2 regions of the Paenibacillus sp. FSL P4-0338 genome follow, and region 2 is predicted to be linked to the other one. Evidence: a T-box and tRNA genes for the amino acid it is inferred to sense, from the RefSeq annotation. Region 2 holds a T-box; the other holds one or more tRNA genes.
What was found. A T-box is a leader RNA that pairs with one kind of tRNA and senses whether it is charged. The one in region 2 lies ahead of MKZ07_RS16620 (arginine--tRNA ligase), so its partner is inferred to be a tRNA-Arg.

Region 1 (3,219 bases), on a different contig from region 2:
CGAGGTTACCGAGCTTTTGATAGGCAATCCCCTTCATGCATGCACTGTACCCGAGATAATACGCTATATTTTTTTTCAAATAATACTTCTTTGCACCCTGTTGATGGGAGCCGTAGGTTAGAACTGCAAGTTCAAAGAGCTTGTCTGAAATCTCGAGAATTGCCGTCCAGTTCTCCCATGAGAACGAGACTTTAAGCATATCTGTCAAAGAGTCTTCATTCATCCCATCCAGTTCCAGCAATTTCTATCTTGCCTCCTATCATTCCATTATATTCCAATAATAACCTGCTTCACCGCTCCGGTCAATTCATTCAGGGCATATATATCTCTAAAAAAGCCTTTATTCTCCAGTTGAACTATTCAATCTAACCTTTTCGACATATTTTATTCCATATTATGTAGTATTGTGATCTACAACTACTACTGATACACATCCAGCCACTGCTCCAGCTGCTCCTTCAATCGTTCCCTGGCCGACTCCGGCTCCAGAATCTCCGCATTAGGGCCATACTGCAGAATCCACTTGATGAACTCATTCTCATTATTAACCGTGACTTCGAACAGCAGCGTCCCATCGCCTTCTTCGCTCATCCGCGGCTGTACGAACAGCTCCTCTTCCTTAATGTAACGCGCCACCTCCGGATCGAACCGTACCTTGAACGTGACATTCCGGGTCCCCCGGTTGATCGACCAGGTGTTTTTCAGATACTGCTTAATATTGAAATTTCCCTTATCAAAAGTAGACGCCGTCATCTCTACCTGCTCAAACCGGCTGATCCGGAACGTACGTATTGCGCCCTTCAGATGGCAATAGCCAATGAGATAAAAACGCTGATCCCGCGGGATCAGATAATACGGGTCAATCTCCCGCGCCGTAGTAACGTTGCTTGATTGCGAGTGGTATACCGTACGGATGCTGCGCTGCTCCAGGATTGCTCCAATAAGCGGCTGCAGGAAGTTCCGGCTCTCCTTGCGGTAGGCCGGGGTGCCCATTTGAATAATATCCGCAATATTCTCCAGCAGGCCATTTTGCCGCGATTTCTCCTTCAGATGAGTCCCCATCACCTTGTCATACGCAGAATGAAAACCCGGTGGGATTCTATCCTGATTCAGGACCGAAGGCAGCAAAGAGAACGCCAGCGACTCCTGCTCCGAGAAATCCAGCGGATACAAAAAGAATTTCCCCATGAACCGGTACCCCGTGCCCCTTCCTTCATTCGTAACCGGAGCAAAGTGGCTGATCAGCTCAAGATCCCTGTAGATCGTTCTTATATTCACCTCGCACCTAAAGGCCAAATCTGCTGCGGTAATCCCGGGGTTCGACTGAATGGCGTTAATGATTCTAAAAATCCGTATTACTTTGTCTGTCATAACAAATGCTCCTCAGCTTCCAAGTAAGTGTTGCCTATGATCCAATAGTCCCATAGTTATACTATATCAGTTCTATAGAAACATAACGCCCTCCAATACTATTGCAACCTCCCGGCCCTTACAACAAAATCACCCTAACGGGTGAACGATACTGCTGCTAATACCATTCTTAAACGGAGTTCACTTTTCTCCCTCTCTCTGCCTTCTCTCCATCTCTCTGCCTTCTGGCGGCCATTTGACAGCTACAGCTTAGCCAGGTGGAGCATCGATACTCTGGATTCTATTGTGTTCGGTTTTTCTCATACATTTCCTAAATAGCAAAAAAAGTCCGCCTTCCCAATAGGGCTGACGGACTCACGTGATACAGATATAAGCGGGTGATGGGAATCGAACCCACGCTATCAGCTTGGAAGGCTGAAGTTCTACCATTGAACTACACCCGCATAGGTGAAATGAAATATCGGGATGACACGATTTGAACATGCGACCCCCTGGTCCCAAACCAGGTGCTCTACCAAGCTGAGCTACATCCCGTTAATACAAAAACTGAATCAATGAAGTATAAATGGCGCGCCCTGAGAGATTCGAACTCCCGGCCTTTTGATTCGTAGTCAAACGCTCTATCCAGCTGAGCTAAGGGCGCAAAATCTATATGGAGCGGACGACGGGAATCGAACCCGCGACCCTCGCCTTGGCAAGGCGATGCTCTACCGCTGAGCCACGTCCGCAAAAACATGGTGCGCGTGAAGGGACTTGAACCCCCACGTCGTGAAACGCCAGATCCTAAGTCTGGTGCGTCTGCCATTCCGCCACACGCGCACACGTTACAAGAAAATGGTGAGCCATGAAGGACTCGAACCTTCGACACCCTGATTAAAAGTCAGGTGCTCTACCAACTGAGCTAATGGCTCTCATAAGAGAAACAATCGAAAATAGATGGCTGGGGATATAGGAATCGAACCTATGAATGACGGAGTCAAAGTCCGTTGCCTTACCGCTTGGCTAATCCCCAATATTATAATTAGCAAAATACTACGGAATCGGATGGATACTCTATACTTCGAGATATAGGATGCTCAATCCCTTATGTCTTAATACCAATTAAAATGGCTTAACAGGGCGGGATACTCTTCACTCCGTTACGAGATTGCGAAGTATTCCTTACGAAGCTTATGCGTAAGCGAACCCAGGGAATTCTCATCCCTTAAGCCATTAAATGGCGGAACCGACGGGATTCGAACCCGCGATCTCCTGCGTGACAGGCAGGCATGTTAGGCCAACTACACCACGGTTCCAAATTGGTTGCGGGGGCAGGATTTGAACCTGCGGCCTTCGGGTTATGAGCCCGACGAGCTACCGGGCTGCTCCACCCCGCGTCATTGAACAAAATCTATTCGGTTAAGATAGATGGTGGAGGCTGAGGGGTTCGAACCCCCGACCCTCTGCTTGTAAGGCAGATGCTCTCCCAGCTGAGCTAAGCCTCCATATATGACTCGTATGGGATTCGAACCCATGTTACCTCCGTGAAAGGGAGGTGTCTTAACCCCTTGACCAACGAGCCATGCTGTAAATATATTTGCTCTCATCCCTTTGCAGGGAGGTAACGCTACGGAGAGAGAGGGATACTCTTCACTTCGTTACGAGATTGCGAAGCAGTGCTAACGAAGCCTATGCTCCAACGAACCACTGAGAGTTCTCATCCCTTTGCAGAGAGGTAACGCTACGGAGAGAGAGGGATTCGAACCCTCGAGACGCTTGTGGCGCCTACACGATTTCCAATCGTGCTCCTTCGGCCAAACTCGGACACCTCTCCATATGGCTCCCCGAACAGGACTCGAACCTGTGACA
Region 2 (3,219 bases):
ATACGTCTGAGCTTAATTTCTCATGCGTCACTACACGGTGTGCATTCACCAGCTGGCCGGTTGATGTCTTGCCCCACACGGATATTCCAATCTCATCTTCGTCCACTTCTCCAGTGATGAACACAAATTCATAGGCATTCAGATCAGCAAAATAATCCCGGGTCACCACCTGATTCGGAGCAACATCAATCACCTCACTGACATACAGCGTTCTGGTAGCGCCCAGCACGTATCCCTGAATACTAATAGAGGTGCTGCCTGGAGCACTCCGCTTGACCACTCTTACCGTCACTGTCTGCGTAGGTCTGACTCCCGAAACGGCATTGTTCTCTATCGGTCCTGTTGACAAAATCGCCATCCTGTCTCGTCCTCCCTTGAAGTTCTAGTGTCAAAGTACGATATATTCATATTCGGACTTTCCTGTAACGGTGTGGACACAGGCCTGAGCCTATTCACCAATGACTGCAGGCACGCATATCCTTGAATAAGGAAAGACCGCCCATGCGCTGCACTTTTATGTATACGAACGCCGAACGGAAGAAGGGACTCCCATGCCCCCTGCAGGAAAAGGAAAGAGGCCCGCCGCCAAAAAAACACCGTCCAGCTCCAAAACCCAGACCCCTAAAGGGCTTGAATTCGCCGTAGCTGCACTTCTATTGACCGGCAAGCTGAAAGTAGACTCTATCCAGATGTACACAGACGCGTCGATGTTCGTCAGTCTGGTAGGCAAATATAAAACCCTAAGCGAGCTAAGTAGTGACAATGTCGATAAGCTGGTCAGCTTCCTCGATGACAACAGCAGCCTGACGCTGAACGAGATCATGACCGCTTTGAAAAAGAAAGCCGAAAACACCTGAACACATCCGGAAGTGAAAGGGAGGGACGGGGTTATGGACAGTTTTGACGGAGAAGGATTTGCCGGCGGGATCCTGCTGGTCATTGTAATTATGCTGCTGATTTATGGTTCAACGGACATCAAGAACCTGACAGGTGCGCCTAGTGACGTGTGATTCTTAACGGTTGGGCTTCTGCTGCACGGTAATCCGCTCTTGCTTTCTCCCAGAAATTCGCTATACTGATACAAATCCATATTCAATCGATGACCGGGAGAGTAATGGTCTTATATCTAGTCCCCAGCGAGCCGGAAAAGTGAAAGCCGGTACAGATTAGAACCATGAAGCGCACCCGTGAGATGGACTTCTGAACCTTGTAGTAGGAAGCCCCGGCCGAGGACCGTTAACCTGTAAGGTGGCTAAACCGTAAGGCTTTAGCAACGAGAGTGGTACCGCGAGCGCACAAGCCTCGTCTCTTAGGAGATGAAGGCTTTTTTTGTCGTTATTTTATTCAGGAGGTTGTTATTCATGCCAATGTTAAGTGAGCTCATTCAAGAAAGCCTGAAGCAGTCTGTTCACACAATCGCACTATCCCTGGGCGTACCTGCTATCGCTGAAGTCAATGTTGCCCTTGAGCAGCCGGCGAGTGCCGACCACGGGGATTATTCCAGCAATATCGCCATGCAGCTCGCCCGCCCTTTGCGCAAAGCTCCACTGGTTATCGCCAGGCTGATCGTCGCCGAGCTCGAAGCATCGGGCTCTGTTCACGGACTGGTGCTGAGAACTGAGGTTGCCGGTCCGGGATTTATTAATATGTATCTGGATTGGCAAGCCTGGGCACGGGCGAAGGAGAATTTCACGCTGCCTCAGCATGCAGGGGAGTCGAAGGTGATCGTCGAGCATACTTCCGTCAACCCGAATAAAAGTATGCATATCGGGCATTTGAGAAACTCCTGTATCGGGGACGCGCTGGTGAGGGTACTGCGGGCGACCGGCCATACCGTTGAGGTGCACAACTATGTGGATGATCTCGGCAATCAGCTGGCTGATACTGTAGCCGGTCTGCTGAATGTTCCACTGGCGGGAGAACATGTAAGGTTCGGAGATTACTGCTGGGACATCTATGCCGAGATTAACAAAACTTACGCGCAGCAGCCAGAGATGGTGCAGAAACGGACCGAGATTCTTCATGCGCTGGAGGAAGGCCATGGTAATACTGCCTGGATTGGCAACCTCGTCGCCGGGCAGATCGTGAAAGAACATGTGGAGGAGATGCGGGGGTTCGGCATTGACTACGATCTGCTGGTGTGGGAGAGCAGCATTCTGAAGGAGGGCTTCTGGGCCTCGGCGTTCGAGCTGCTGTCGCAGACAGAGATCTTCGTGCAGGAGACCGAAGGTAAGCTGGCAGGCTGCTGGATTCTGAAGCAACCCGCTGAAGACACCGTACCGGACACTCAGGAGGAGCATCAGAAGGATAAGGTGCTGGTGCGCTCGAACGGAATTCTGACCTATACTGCCAAGGACATCGCCTATCATCTGTGGAAGTTCGGACTGCTGGAGAAGGATTTCAGCTACAACGAATTTCAGAGCGGACTGTGGACGACCGGCTTGAGCGGACAGGCTCTGCCTTTTGGACGGGCGGACCAGGTCGTGAACGTCATCGATTACCGGCAGGAATATCCGCAGCTGATGGTCAAGCAGGCACTCAAGGCACTGGGATTCGGTACGCAGGCAGACGCGCTTCATCATGTCAGCTATGGGGTGGTCTCGCTGAGTCCCGCTTCTGCGGCAGGGCTGGGCATTGATACCTCCAGCGGCAAAAGCTCCTACGCCATGTCCGGGCGCCAGGGAATCGGCATTAAGGTAACCGAGCTGGTCCGGCTCATGGAAGACATGATTGAATCCACCCGTTCGGACAAAAACGGCCTGTCCAGCCGGCTCATCGCCACCGCTGCCATCCGTTACTACCTGCTGCGCTTCAATCTGGGCACCGAGATTGTGTTCGACTTCAAGCAGGCGATGGAAATCTCCGGCAACACCGGCGTCTACCTGATGTACGCCTACGCCCGGGCGCAGCGCGTGCTTAGTAAGGCCGCTTCGGCGGGTGATGTGAGTGGCGTGGGCGCGGCTGACGCTAGCGGGTCCGGCGTGGGCGAGTCTGGCGTTAGCGGGTCCGGCGCTGGCGAGAGCGGCGTTGGCGGGGCTAGCGTGGGCGAGTTCGGCGTTGGCGAGAGCGGCGTTGGCGGGGCCGGCGTGGGCGCGGCTGGCGTTAGCGGGGCTGGCGTTAGCGGGTCCGGCGTGGGCAGGGTGCCGCTGTTCCCGGCGCAGCTCGAAGCAGCTGAGCTTGCCTTGCTGAGACAGCTCAGCTTGTGGCAAGACACACTCT

Region 1: it has a tRNA-Arg gene. The T-box ahead of MKZ07_RS16620 (arginine--tRNA ligase) is inferred to sense a tRNA for this amino acid. The anticodon was not compared.

Annotation. Positions count from the first base shown of each region.
Region 1 is NZ_JBBOCG010000002.1:887,856-891,074, reverse strand. Features, by position in the region: gene MKZ07_RS27905 (hypothetical protein) at 1-241, opposite strand, end outside; gene MKZ07_RS27900 (helix-turn-helix transcriptional regulator) at 421-1,371, opposite strand; tRNA gene MKZ07_RS27895 (tRNA-Gly) at 1,744-1,814, opposite strand; tRNA gene MKZ07_RS27890 (tRNA-Pro) at 1,832-1,905, opposite strand; tRNA gene MKZ07_RS27885 (tRNA-Arg) at 1,938-2,014, opposite strand; tRNA gene MKZ07_RS27880 (tRNA-Gly) at 2,025-2,099, opposite strand; tRNA gene MKZ07_RS27875 (tRNA-Leu) at 2,107-2,190, opposite strand; tRNA gene MKZ07_RS27870 (tRNA-Lys) at 2,207-2,282, opposite strand; tRNA gene MKZ07_RS27865 (tRNA-Gln) at 2,309-2,383, opposite strand; tRNA gene MKZ07_RS27860 (tRNA-Asp) at 2,589-2,666, opposite strand; tRNA gene MKZ07_RS27855 (tRNA-Met) at 2,671-2,747, opposite strand; tRNA gene MKZ07_RS27850 (tRNA-Val) at 2,780-2,855, opposite strand; tRNA gene MKZ07_RS27845 (tRNA-Glu) at 2,861-2,932, opposite strand; tRNA gene MKZ07_RS27840 (tRNA-Ser) at 3,095-3,184, opposite strand; tRNA gene MKZ07_RS27835 (tRNA-Asn) at 3,188-3,219, opposite strand, start outside.
Region 2 is NZ_JBBOCG010000001.1:3,784,538-3,787,756, forward strand. Features, by position in the region: gene MKZ07_RS16610 (hypothetical protein) at 1-358, opposite strand, end outside; gene MKZ07_RS16615 (hypothetical protein) at 552-857, shown strand; T-box leader at 1,091-1,313, shown strand; gene MKZ07_RS16620 (arginine--tRNA ligase) at 1,368-3,219, shown strand, end outside.